Regions from separate parts of the Variovorax sp. V35 genome, predicted to be linked through region 3. Evidence: predicted binding sites of a transcription regulator. Region 3 holds the regulator's gene; each other region holds the start of a gene.
What was found. Region 3 encodes sigma-54, which starts transcription at its own class of promoters, with help from an activator protein. Its sites were predicted from a motif close to TGGCANGNAANCTGCTTT; they were not measured.
Positions count from the first base shown of each region.

Region 1: the regulator sigma-54 is predicted to act here: its motif matches at 2,622-2,639, upstream of glnA (type I glutamate--ammonia ligase).
Region 2: the regulator sigma-54 is predicted to act here: its motif matches at 2,795-2,812, upstream of ACAM42_RS01810 (ammonium transporter).

Region 1 is NZ_AP028666.1:2,434,365-2,438,472, reverse strand. It holds gene glnL (nitrogen regulation protein NR(II)) at 1-474, opposite strand, end outside; gene ACAM42_RS11215 (hypothetical protein) at 489-1,013, opposite strand; gene glnA (type I glutamate--ammonia ligase) at 1,160-2,575, opposite strand; gene ACAM42_RS11205 (molybdopterin-binding protein) at 2,723-3,523, opposite strand; gene ACAM42_RS11200 (EI24 domain-containing protein) at 3,520-4,108, opposite strand, start outside.
Region 2 is NZ_AP028666.1:384,900-389,007, reverse strand. It holds gene ACAM42_RS01825 (tripartite tricarboxylate transporter TctB family protein) at 1-96, shown strand, start outside; gene ACAM42_RS01820 (tripartite tricarboxylate transporter permease) at 110-1,621, shown strand; gene ACAM42_RS01815 (TSUP family transporter) at 1,670-2,428, opposite strand; gene ACAM42_RS01810 (ammonium transporter) at 2,849-4,087, shown strand; gene ACAM42_RS01805 (hypothetical protein) at 4,106-4,108, shown strand, end outside.
Region 3 is NZ_AP028666.1:584,688-588,795, reverse strand. It holds gene ACAM42_RS02710 (phospholipase D family protein) at 1-461, opposite strand, end outside; gene rpoN (RNA polymerase factor sigma-54) at 472-2,061, opposite strand; gene lptB (LPS export ABC transporter ATP-binding protein) at 2,079-2,873, opposite strand; gene lptA (lipopolysaccharide transport periplasmic protein LptA) at 2,870-3,589, opposite strand; gene ACAM42_RS02690 (thiol:disulfide interchange protein DsbA/DsbL) at 3,711-4,108, opposite strand, start outside.

The sequences.
Region 1 (4,108 bases), 1.8 Mb from region 3:
CGCCGCGCCGCGGATGCCGCCCAGCGGGTTCTTGATCTCGTGCGCGAGGTTGCGGATGAGCTCCTTGTTGGCCTGCGCCTGGTCGATCAGGCGCTCCTCGCGGTCCTGGCGCACCTGCTGCTCCAGCGGCGACATCTCGATGATGAGCTCGCCCTTCTTGTCGCCGTGCGCCAGCGTGACCTGCACTGGCATCAGCTCGTGGTTCACGCGCCGCAAAAAGGCCTCGTAGCGCAGCGTGGCGAAGTCGTTGCTGCTGGCGCCGTCGAGCGCGGTGCGCAGCACCTGCGGCTCATGGAAGCAGGCGCCGAACTGCGAGCCCTCGAGCGTGCGCCGCGAGGTACCCAGCGCGTCTTCGAGGCCTGCGTTGGCGAACAGCACCGAGCCGTCGCTGTTGACCACCGCGATCAGCGTGGACAAGAGGTCGAAGGCGCGAAAGCGCGGATTGGCGCCAGTCGCCTTCTTGCCGAACACCATGGACTGCGCGCCGTTTACTGCGCTTGCGGCTTGCCGGGCAGGCGGCCGATTTCGCGGCGGATGCCGGCGATGTCGCTCTCGTTGCGCGCGAGTTCGGCCTTCATCTCGGCCACGCGGTCCAGGTACTTCTGGTAGTTGCGGCCCTCGCTGCCCTGCTTCTCGGGCTCGCCGTTGTTGTATTCCTTCTTGAGCTCGGTCTGGCGGGCCTCGGCCTTGCGCAGCTCGGCCTCGAGCACCGAGCGCGCCTCGCCGTCGCGGGCGCGCTGGTCGACGCCTTCGACACGCGGGCTGCCCGCCGGGGCGCGCGCGGCGGATGAACCGCCCGACGACGACGCGCTGCCACCACCGCCGCCCGAAGGCTTCGTGCCCTGCACGACGGTGACGTTGCCGCCTTCCATGATCTTGCAGCCCTTTTGCTGGGCCACGGTCGCGTTGTTGGTGTACTCGTTGCCGCAGCGCCAGACGCGCTCTTGCGCGAGCGCCGCCGTGGCGGTGGCGAACGAGGCGGCGGCCAGGAAAATCAGGGAAGCAGTCTTCATTTGGATCCGGAGAGGGCGCGACAAACGCGCATTTTGATGCAATTCGGGCCCGCTCACGACAGGGTGTTCCGCACCAAGGAAAAAGGACGGCCGGGGCCGTCCTTTTGTCTTACTTGCCCGCCGGGGCGGGCTCGTCGTGGCGCTTTTTACAGCGAGTAGTACATGTCGAACTCGACGGGGTGCGTCGCCATGCGGAAGCGCGTGACTTCCTGCATCTTGAGGTCGATGTACGCGTCGATGTACGAGTCGGTGAACACGCCGCCCTTGGTCAGGAACGCACGGTCCTTGTCCAGGTGCTCCAGGGCCTGGTCCAGGCTGTGGCAGACGGTCGGGATCAGCGCGTCTTCTTCCGGCGGCAGGTGGTACAGGTCCTTGCTGGCGGCTTCGCCCGGATGGATCTTGTTTTCCACGCCGTCCAGGCCGGCCATCAGCAGCGCGGCAAAGCCCAGGTACGGGTTCATCAGCGGATCGGGGAAGCGCGCTTCGACGCGGCGGCCCTTCGGGTTGGCCACGAACGGGATGCGGATCGAGGCCGAACGGTTCTTGGCCGAGTAGGCCAGCTTCACCGGGGCTTCGAAGCCGGGCACCAGGCGCTTGTAGCTGTTGGTGCCGGGGTTCGTGATGGCGTTCAGGGCACGGGCGTGCTTGATGATGCCGCCGATGTAGTGCAGCGCGAAGTCCGACAGACCTGCGTAGCCGTCGCCGGCGAACAGGTTCTTGCCGTCCTTCCAGACCGACTGGTGCACGTGCATGCCCGAGCCGTTGTCGCCGACGATGGGCTTGGGCATGAAGGTGGCGGTCTTGCCGTAGGCGTGGGCCACGTTGTGGATCACGTACTTCTGCAGCTGGACCCAGTCGGCGCGCTGCACCAGCGTGCTGAAGCGGGTGCCGATTTCGAGCTGGCCGGCGTTGGCCACTTCATGGTGATGCACTTCGACCGGAATGCCCAGCGATTCGAGCACCAGGCTCATTTCCGAGCGCATGTCTTGGAAGCTGTCGACCGGGGGCACCGGGAAGTAGCCGCCCTTGACTGCGGGACGGTGGCCGCTGTTGCCGTGCTCGAACTCCTTGTCGGTGTTCCACGAGGCTTCTTCGGACTCGATCTTCACGAAGCAGCCCGACATGTCGTTCTTCCAGCGCACGCCGTCGAACACGAAGAATTCGGGTTCCGGTCCGAAGTAGGCGGTGTCGCCCAGGCCGGAAGCCTTCATGTACGCCTCGGCGCGCTTGGCGAGCGAACGCGGGTCGCGCTCGTAGGCCTTGCCGTCGGCCGGGTCGATCACGTCGCAGGTCAGGATCAGCGTCGTTTCTTCGAAGAACGGGTCGATGTTGGCGGTGTTCGGGTCGGGCATGAGCTGCATGTCCGAGGCTTCGATGCCCTTCCAACCGGCGATGGACGAACCGTCGAACGCGTGGCCCGAGGTGAATTTGTCTTCATCGAAGTGCGACACGGGCACGGTCACGTGCTGCTCTTTGCCGCGGGTGTCGGTGAAGCGCAAGTCGACGAACTTGACCTCGTTTTCCTTGACGAGCTTGAGTACATCGGCGACGGTCTTTGCCATCAGTTTCTCCTGAGTTGGATGGTGGTTAGGAATACAGGGACGGGAGGATGCAGTTTCTGTGCCATTGTCACCCCGCCGGATGAGGCCCGGGTGACGGCCCAGGGGCTGCCGGAAAAGGAAAAAATCACCAAATTGGTGCAATGCAGATTAACGCACCAATTCGGGGCCAAGCTTCGCATCGAAAGTGTGCAGACCTTCGATGAGCTGGCCATAGGCCGCATCGAGCTTCGCGGGGTCGCCCTTGACGCCCAGCTCGATGTGGCGCCCGTACTGCGGGTGATCCACGCTGGGGAGGCTGAACACCTTGATGCCGGCATGGGCCTGCTCGATGGCCTGCATCAGGGGCGTGAGGGTGGCTTCCATCGCACCGAAAACGATCACGGACTTCTCGGCGATGGCGTTGCGGGTGAACAGATCGGCATAACGGCTGTCGAGCACCGACTCGATCATCGGCCAGGCCATGACCGGAAAGCCCGGCACGAAATGCACGTGCTCGACGCTGAAGCCCGGAATCTTGTTGTACGGGTTGCGGATGATCGACGCGCCCTGCGGAAACACGCCCATGTTCAGGCGGTGGATGTTGTCGGGCCGGTCGGGTTCGTAGGGCACGCCCTGCTCCAGGGCCGTGTCCTGCATGCGCTCGCGGATCAGCGCCTCGGCCTCGGGGTGCAGCGCCAGCGGCACGCGCAGGGCCTGGGCGGCGCACTGGCGGGTGTGGTCGTCGGGCGTGGCGCCGATGCCGCCGGTCGAGAACACGATGTCGCCCGAGGCGAAGGCGCGCATGAGGGCCGCGGTGATCCGCGTGGGCTCGTCGCCCACGTACTCGGCCCAGCCCAGCTGCAGGCCGCGCGCGGCCAGCAGCTCGATGACCTTGGCCATGTGCTTGTCGGCCCGCTTGCCGGAAAGGATCTCGTCGCCGACGACGATGAGACCGAATGCGCGTGTCATGGAGAACTCCATTGAGAAAGAGCGGCCTTGTTGGCCTCGGTGGCTTCGGCCGCCTCGAGCGTCTGCTGCGCGTCGCCGCTGCCAGCCGCGGGCTGCTGCGCCGCGCGCTGGGCGCGCAGCTGGGTCAGGGCGTCGAGGCAGTAGTGGGCGAACCAGAGCGCAGAGAAGGCGAAGACCAGCGTGTAGATCCAGATGGCGATCGGCACCAGCACGAAGAAGGCGGCGGCGAACAGCAGGCCCGAGGCCCACACGATGCTCGGCGCGGCGCCCAGGTAGCCGCACAGCACGCCGATGCACAGCAGCGGCAGCCGGTGGGCGCGCAGCAGCGCGGCGCGTTCCTCGGGGCTGGCGTGCTCGGCCAGCGCGTCGAAGCTCATCACGCGGTAGGTGAGCCAGCCCCAGATCAGCGGCGGCAGGATCAGCACCAGCGGCGGAATGAGCCACAGCGGCATCGACACCACCAGCGCGATCAGCGCCAGCACGGTGGCGCCGAGCGAGCGCAGCACGCTGCCGAAGAAGGAGGCGCCCTTCTTCTGCTCCAGCGTGGGAAAGCGCCGTTCGGCCACGAGCTTGGTGAGCGCCGGC
Region 2 (4,108 bases), 200 kb from region 3:
GTGCTCTCCACCATCCTGGCGGCCGGCAGCTATGTGGCCTTCATCTGGGCGCTCAAGCTCCAGATCCAGGTCTGGCCCACGTTCATTTCGGGTTGAGGAGCACACCGCCATGGAACTGTTCCACAACCTGGCGACCGGCTTCGGCGTCGCCTTCACCTTCACCAACCTGCTGTACTGCCTGGTGGGCTGCATCCTGGGCACGCTGATCGGCGTGCTGCCCGGCATCGGCCCGGTCGCGACGATCGCGATGCTGCTGCCCGCCACCTACGCGCTGCCGCCCGTGTCGGCGCTGATCATGCTGGCCGGCATCTACTACGGCGCCCAGTACGGCGGCTCGACCACGGCCATCCTGGTGAACCTGCCCGGGGAGTCATCCTCGGTGGTCACCTGCATCGACGGCTACCAGATGGCAAGGCAGGGCCGCGCAGGCCCCGCGCTGGCCGCGGCGGGCCTGGGCTCGTTCTTCGCGGGCTGCGTCGGCACCTTGATCCTGGCCGCCTTCGCGCCGCCGCTGACCGAGCTGGCCTTCAAGTTCGGCCCGGCCGAGTACTTCTCGCTGATGGTGCTGGGCCTGATCGGCGCGGTGGTGCTGGCCTCGGGCTCGCTGCTCAAGGCGGTGGCGATGATCGTGCTGGGCCTGCTGCTGGGCATCGTGGGCACCGACGTGAATTCGGGCGTCGCGCGCTTCAGCTTCGACATTCCCGAGCTCACCGACGGCATCGGCTTCGTGGTGATCGCCATGGGCGTGTTCGGCTACGGCGAAATCATCGGCAACCTCTCGCAGCCCGACGACGAGCGCGAGGTGTTCACGCACAAGGTCAAGGGCCTGTGGCCCACCAAGGACGACTTCAAGCGCATGACGCCGGCCGTGCTGCGCGGCACGGCGCTGGGTTCGGCGCTGGGCATCCTGCCGGGCGGCGGCGCGCTGCTGGCGGCCTTCGCGGCCTATGCGCTGGAGAAGAAGATCAAGATGCGCCCGGGCGAAGTGCCCTTCGGCAAGGGCAACATCCGCGGCGTGGCCTCGCCCGAGTCGGCCAACAACGCCGGCGCGCAGACCTCCTTCATTCCGCTGCTGACGCTGGGCATCCCGCCCAACGCCGTGATGGCGCTGATGGTGGGCGCGATGACGATCCACAACATCCAGCCCGGCCCGCAGGTGATGACCAGCAACCCGGAGCTGTTCTGGGGCCTGATCGCCTCGATGTGGATCGGCAACGCGATGCTGATCATCCTGAACCTGCCGCTGATCGGCATGTGGATCAAGCTCCTGACGGTGCCCTACAAGTTCCTGTTCCCTGCCATCGTGCTGTTCTGCGCGATCGGCGTGTACTCGACCAACAACAACACCTTCGACGTGTGGATGGTGGCGATCTTCGGCTTCATCGGCTACCTGTTCCTGAAGCTGCGCACCGAGCCGGCCCCGCTGCTGCTGGGCTTCATCCTCGGGCCGATGATGGAAGAGAACCTGCGGCGCGCGCTGCTGCTGTCGCGCGGTGCGTGGAGCGTGTTCGTGACGCGGCCGCTGTCGGCGGGCCTGCTGATTGCCGCAGCCTTGCTGCTGGCCATCGTGCTGTTGCCCGCGATCAAGGCGAAACGCGAAGAGGCGTTTGTCGAGGACTGACCTCGGTGCCCTCAAAGAAAAGCCCCTGGCCGGACGCCAGGGGCTTTTTTATTTCAGGAACGCGTCGTAGGCGGTTTTCAGGATCAGCGCACTCACCACCACGATGAACACGATCCGCACGAACCCCGCCCCGTGCTTCAGCGCCACGCGCGTGCCGACCAGGCTGCCGGCCACGTTGGCCACGGCCATCACCAGCCCGTAGTGCCACCAGACGTGGCCCTTGGCGGCCAGCAGGATCAGCGCGGCGGCGTTGGTCAGGGTGTTGATGACCTTGGCCGAGGCCGAGGCGTTGAGGAAGTCGTAGCCCATCCAGCGCACGAACAGGAACACCAGGAAGCTGCCCGTGCCCGGCCCGAAGAAGCCGTCGTAGAAACCGATGGTCAGGCCGATGGTGCTGGCCGCCAGCGTCTCGGCGCGGCCGCTGAAGCGCGGCGCGTGCAGCCGGCCCATGTCCTTGCGCGCCAGCGTGTAGACCAGCACGCCCAGCAGGATGACCGGCAGCGCCCGGCGCAGGAAGTCGCCCGGGAAGACCGTGACGGTCCAGGCGCCGAGCATCGAGCCGCCGAAGCCCAGCAGCGCGGCCGGCCACATGGCGCTCCAGCGCATCTGCACCCGCTGGCTGAACTGGGCCGCCGAGGCCGCCGTGCCCCAGATGGACGCGCTCTTGTTGGTGCCCAGCAGCGTGGCGGGCGGCGCGCCCGGAAACACCGCAAAAAGGGCCGGCACCAGGATCAACCCGCCGCCGCCCACGATCGCATCGATAAAACCCGCGAGCAGTGAGGCGCCCGTGACCACCAGCATTTCCATGCGGGCGATTGTCTCACCGGAATCGCTATCGAAACGATAGCTATGGCAGCCGGTACTGGCTGGCCAGGAGGCTTGTTTGGCTGGGAGGAAAGCGCCCGCGTCCGCGCGGCGAACAGGCAAAAAAAAAGCGCCGACCAGCGGCGCTTTTCAAATATCAGACAGGCATCTCGTACGGAGCCTTTGAAGAATGTTCTTGTTGATCGATCGGAAGCTTGTCTCCTCGGACCCTCGGCAGTACGAGCAGGGCCCGTCGCGAGTGCGCAGATTGTGCAAGCGCGCACCCGCCCGGTGCATTAGGAATTACCCGCTTCGTGTTACTTCGACCCTCCGGTTGGGAAACCAAAGTGTTTCAGTCAGTTAACAAGATGGCATGACTCGTGCACACAGGCCTCTTGTCCACCACTCCAAGAAGAAACGGTCATGGCCCTGCTGGCACCCCAAGCCTCCCTGAACGCGGCCGACACCGCCTGGATGATGACCTCGACCGCGCTGGTGCTGCTGATGACGCTGCCCGGCATCGCGCTCTTCTATGCCGGCATGGTGCGGCGCAAGAACGTGCTGGCCACCATGGCCGGGGTGGTGGCGATCGCCGCCGTGGTCTCGCTGACCTGGTTCGCGCTCGGCTACTCGCTGGCCTTCACGCCCGGCTGGCCCTGGCTGGGCAAGCTCTCGCGCATCGGCTTCTCGGGCTTCGAGTACCTGAAGGAGGCCGGCCAGGTGGCCGTGAGCCACGTGGCGCCGAACGTGCCGGAATCGGTCTACGCGATGTTCCAGCTGAGCTTCGCGATCATCACGACCGCGCTGGTGCTCGGCGCCTTTGTCGAGCGCATGCGCTTCTCGGCGCTGCTGTGGTTCGCGCTGCTGTGGAGCGTGCTCGTGTACGCACCGGTCGCGCACTGGGTGTGGGAGCCGGGCGGCTGGCTCGCGCAGATGGGCGCGCTCGACTTCGCGGGCGGCTCGGTGGTGCACGTCAACGCGGGCATCGCGGGGCTGGTGTGCGCCTATGCGCTCGGGCCGCGCCGGGGCTACGGGCGCGAGGCCTTCGAGCCCTACAGCCTGGCGCTCACCATGACGGGCGCGGGCCTGCTGTGGGTGGGCTGGTTCGGCTTCAATGCCGGCTCGGCGGTGGCGGCCGACGGGCGCGCCGGCCTGGCCATGCTGGTCACGCACATCGCGGCGGCGGCCGGCGCCATGAGCTGGATGGTCGGCGAATGGATCGTGCGCCGCAGCCCCTCGCTGCTGGGCCTGTGCTCCGGCCTCGTGGCCGGGCTGGTGGCGATCACGCCGGCGGCCGGCTTCGTCACGCCACTGTCGGCGCTGGCCATCGGCGCCATCGCCGGGCTGGCCTGCTACTGGGGCGCCACGGGCCTGAAGCACCTGCTCGGTGCGGACGACTCGCTCGACGTGTTCGGCGTGCACGGCATCGGCGGCATCGTGGGTGCGCTGCTCACTGGCGTGTTCGCCGACCCGCGCATCTCGGGCGCGGCGGGCAATGTGCTGACGCAGGCGATCGCGGTCGCCAGCGTGGCGATCTACAGCGCGGCCGGCACGGCCATCGTGCTGTTCCTGGTGCATGTGCTGGTCGGATTGCGCGTCGACCCCGAGAGTGAACTGGTGGGCCTCGATCTTGCTCAGCATCGTGAACACCTGGGAGCCTGACCACCCGAGGGAGACGCCATG
Region 3 (4,108 bases):
CCCGCCGGGAACGGGTTGAACAGGCGCAGCTCGACGTTCGGCGTGGCGGCCAGGCCGAGCAGCAGCTCGTCTTCGCCGGACGTGTACAGGTCGTCCATCAACAGGCGCACGCGCACGCCGCGCTGGGCCGCATCGCGCAGAGTGCGCAGCAGGTAGCGGCCGGTCTCGTCGTTCTCGATCTGGTAGTACTGCACGTCGAGCGTGCGCTGCGCGCGGCGCGCCAGCTGCAGCCGCGTGTCGAAGGCGAAGTCGCCGCCAGGCATCAGGCGAAAGCCGCTGAGGTCGGGGTCGGGCTGCGAGGCCAGCGCGATCTTGCCGAGCGCGGTGTCGGCCGAGACGGCGATGGCCTTGGTGGGCGGGCGCGGTGCCTCGTCGGGCAGCGTGGCGCAGCCGGCGAACAGCAGCGCCGCAGCCACAACAAGAACCCAATGCCCCCAGCGCGACAGCAGGCGACGGGTCATCGTGGGCTTTCTACAGAGCCTTGCGCAGGTTGGCCGGTGCGATGCGCAGCGCTTCGCGGTACTTGGCGACGGTGCGGCGCGCGCACTCGATGCCCTGCTCTTTCAGCATCTCGGAGATCTGGCTGTCGGACAGCGGCTTCTTGATGCTCTCGGAACTCACGAACTGCTTGATCAGCGCGCGCACCGCGGTGCTCGACGCATTGCCACCGGTCTCGGTGCCCAGCGCCGAACCGAAGAAGTACTTCAGCTCGACCGTGCCGAAGGGCGTGGCCATGTACTTGGCGGTGGTCACGCGCGAGATGGTCGACTCGTGCAGGCCCAGCTCGTCGGCGATCTCGCGCAGCACCAGCGGGCGCATGGCCAGCTCGCCGTGCACGAAGTAGCTCTTCTGGCGCTCGACGATGGCGTTGCTCACGCGCAGGATGGTGTCGAAGCGCTGCTGGATGTTCTTGATGAACCAGCGCGCCTCCTGCAGCCGCTGCGACAGCGCCTGGCTGCCCTCGCCCTTGTGCGACTTGAGCGCACCGGCGTAAATGTCGTGCACGCGCAGGCGCGGCATGACCTCGGGGTTGAGCATGACGCGGAACTTCACGTTGGTGCCGCGCCCGGTCTTGGTGACGATCACGTCGGGAATGACGATGTTGCGTTCGACGTCGACAAAGCGGCGCCCCGGCTTGGGCTCGAGCCGCGCAATGACCTGCAGCGCCGAGCGCACCAGGTCTTCGTTGGTGCGCGTGAGCGTGGCCAGGCGCTTGAAGTCGCGCCGCGCGAGCAGCTCCATGGGCTGCTTGCAGATCGCGATGGCGGTCTTGCGGATGAGCGCTTCGGCCTCGGTCTCGTCTTCGCTGGCAAGCGCCTTCAGCTGGATGCTCAGGCATTCGCCGAGGTCGCGCGCGCCGACGCCCACCGGCTCCAGGCTCTGCAGCAGGCCCAGCGCCACCTGGAAGTGGTGCACGAGGTCGTCGAACTGGTCGTTGTCGTCGCCCGCCAGGCCCGAGGCCAATGCGGGCAGCGAGTCTTCGAGGTAGCCGTCGTCGTTGAGCGACTCGATCAGGAAGCGCAGCGCGGCGCAGTCGTTTTCATTGAGCCGCAGGCTCAGCGCCTGGCGGTGCAGGAACGACTGCAGCGACTCCTGGCTGCGCGCGAGTTCGGTGGCGTCGGCACGCTCGTCGTCGCCCAGGTTGTTCTGGCGCGCGGGCGCGTCGCTGCCCCACTCGCTGTCGTCGGGCGCCATGTCGACGGTGCCGTCGCCTTCCCAGTCGGGCTCGCGCTCGGCGATCTCGGCGGCGGGGCCGTCGGTGTCGGGGGTCGAGGTGGTGGTGTCGCTGGAGGTGGAGGACGTGCTGGCGGCGGACGGCGTGAACTCGGCCTCGCCCTCGCCCGCGTCGTCGCGCGGCACCGGCGCGTCGGCCGTGTCCAGCCCGAATTCCTCGCGCGCCGCTTCTTCCGCGGTGCGCTCGAGGAACGGGTTCTCGTCCAGCATCTGCTCCACCTCCTGGCTCAGTTCGAGCGTGGAGAGCTGCAGAAGCCGGATCGACTGCTGCAGCTGAGGCGTCAAGGCCAGATGCTGCGAAACGCGAAGGGACAGCCCTTGCTTCATAGGAACCGCCCCCGCCCTTACATGCGGAAGTGCTCGCCCAGGTACACCCTGCGTACCTCGGCGTTGTCGACGATCTCCGAGGGTGTGCCTTGTGCCAGCACGTGCCCGTCGCTGATGATGAACGCGTGATCGCAGATGCCCAGCGTCTCACGCACGTTGTGGTCGGTGATGAGCACGCCGATGCCGCGCTCTTTCAGGAAACTGATGATCCGCTGGATCTCGATCACGGCGATCGGGTCGATGCCGGCGAAGGGCTCGTCCAGCAGGATGAAGCGCGGCTGTGTGGCCAACGCACGCGCGATTTCGACGCGGCGGCGCTCGCCGCCCGACAGCGCGAGCGCGGGCGAATCGCGCAGGTGGTCCACGCGCAGGTCGGACAGCAGGTCGGCCAGTCGCTCTTCGGTGGCCTGCTTCGACAACGGCACCATGCGGCCGTTGGCGTCGGGCTCGCGCTGCAGCTCGAGCACGGCGCGCACGTTTTCCTCGACCGTGAGCTTGCGGAAGATCGAGGCTTCCTGCGGCAGGTAGCTCAGGCCCATGCGCGCGCGGCGGTGAATGGGCATGTGGGCGATGGGCTCGCCGTCGATGGTGATCTCGCCGGCGTCGGCGCGCACCAGCCCGACGATCATGTAGAACGAGGTGGTCTTGCCCGCGCCGTTGGGGCCGAGCAGTCCGACGACCTCGCCCTTTTGCACGTCGAGCGAGACGTCTTTCACGACCGTGCGGCTGCCGTAGCTCTTCTTGAGGCCGCGCGCCACGAGGCGGCTGCCCGGAATGCCGTCGGCGGTCTGGGTTCCTGCGGTTTCGATCACTTGCGCCCTTCCCCTTCGGGGCCGCCCAGCGTGGTGCTCGGACGCAGCCCGGCGCCGGGCGCGGGAGTGGGTGCCGGGGCCGCGGGCTTCTTGCCACCGGCCGCGGGTGCGGAGCCGGGCGCCGCCGGGGCCGGCGTGGCCTTCGGCGTGAGGATGGCCTTGACGCGACCGCCGCCGCCCGCCGAGACGCCGGCGTTCGGCGGCACGAGGGAGCCGTTGACGGTGTAGGTGTCGTTGCTCTGGTCGTAGACGATCAGCGCGCCGCTGCTCTCGTCGTTGGCCGTGGCGCCGATCAGCCGGCGCATGACGGCGCGGCGGATGAACTTGACGTTGTCGGCGCGGCTGTCGTACTCGATGACTTCCGACTCGCCCTCGATCCACTCGTCGCCGGCGTTGCGCTTCTGCTTGTAATAGGCCAGCTTGCCGGGCGCCGCCGTGACCACGCCGTACTGGTAGCCCTCGGCGTCCTGGCGCACGTCCAGCCGCGCGCCGCGGATGATGATCGTGCCCTTCGTGACCAGCACGTTGCCGGTGAACACGCTGGTCTGTTTCAGGTCGTCGTAGCGCATCGAGTCGGACTCGATGTTCATCGGCTTGGTGCGGTCGGCGGTTTCGGCCAGGGCGCCCGAGGCGGCACCGGCCAGCAACAGCGCACCGAAAGCCAGGCGGCCGAGGCGACGAAGGGTGGGGAATGTGGGGATGGAGGGCAATGTCATAAAGGCACGAAACTTGCTCTGAAACATTGTATGCGTGGGATGGCAATTGCCCACCGCCGCCAATGAAAAAGCCCGCCGAAGCGGGCCTTGCATTCGACCAAAAAGCAGGTCGCCGGGTCGGTCAGCCCTTCTTGGCTTCGCCGATGAGGAAGGTCGCGACCTGCAGCACCTTGGACATGCTGCCGGCGGTTTCGCCGTCCACATACCAGCGGCCCGCCACGGCCAGGGCCGGCACGCCGGCGACCTTGTAGGCCTCGGTCTGCTGCGCCGCGCGGCGGGCCTTGCTGGCCACGCCGAAGGACGCAAAGGTTTCCTTGAACTTGGCGCCGTCGAGGCCGGCACGCTCGGCCCAGGCCTGGATGTTGGCGTCGCCGTTCAGGTTCTGGCGCTGCGCGTGGATGGCGGCGAACACCTTCGAGTGGTACTCGTCCAGCTTGCCCATCGCTTCGAGCGTGAAGTACAGGCGCTGCTTGGCTTCGACGTCGTTGCCCACGAAGGGCACCGGGATGCGGCGGAAGG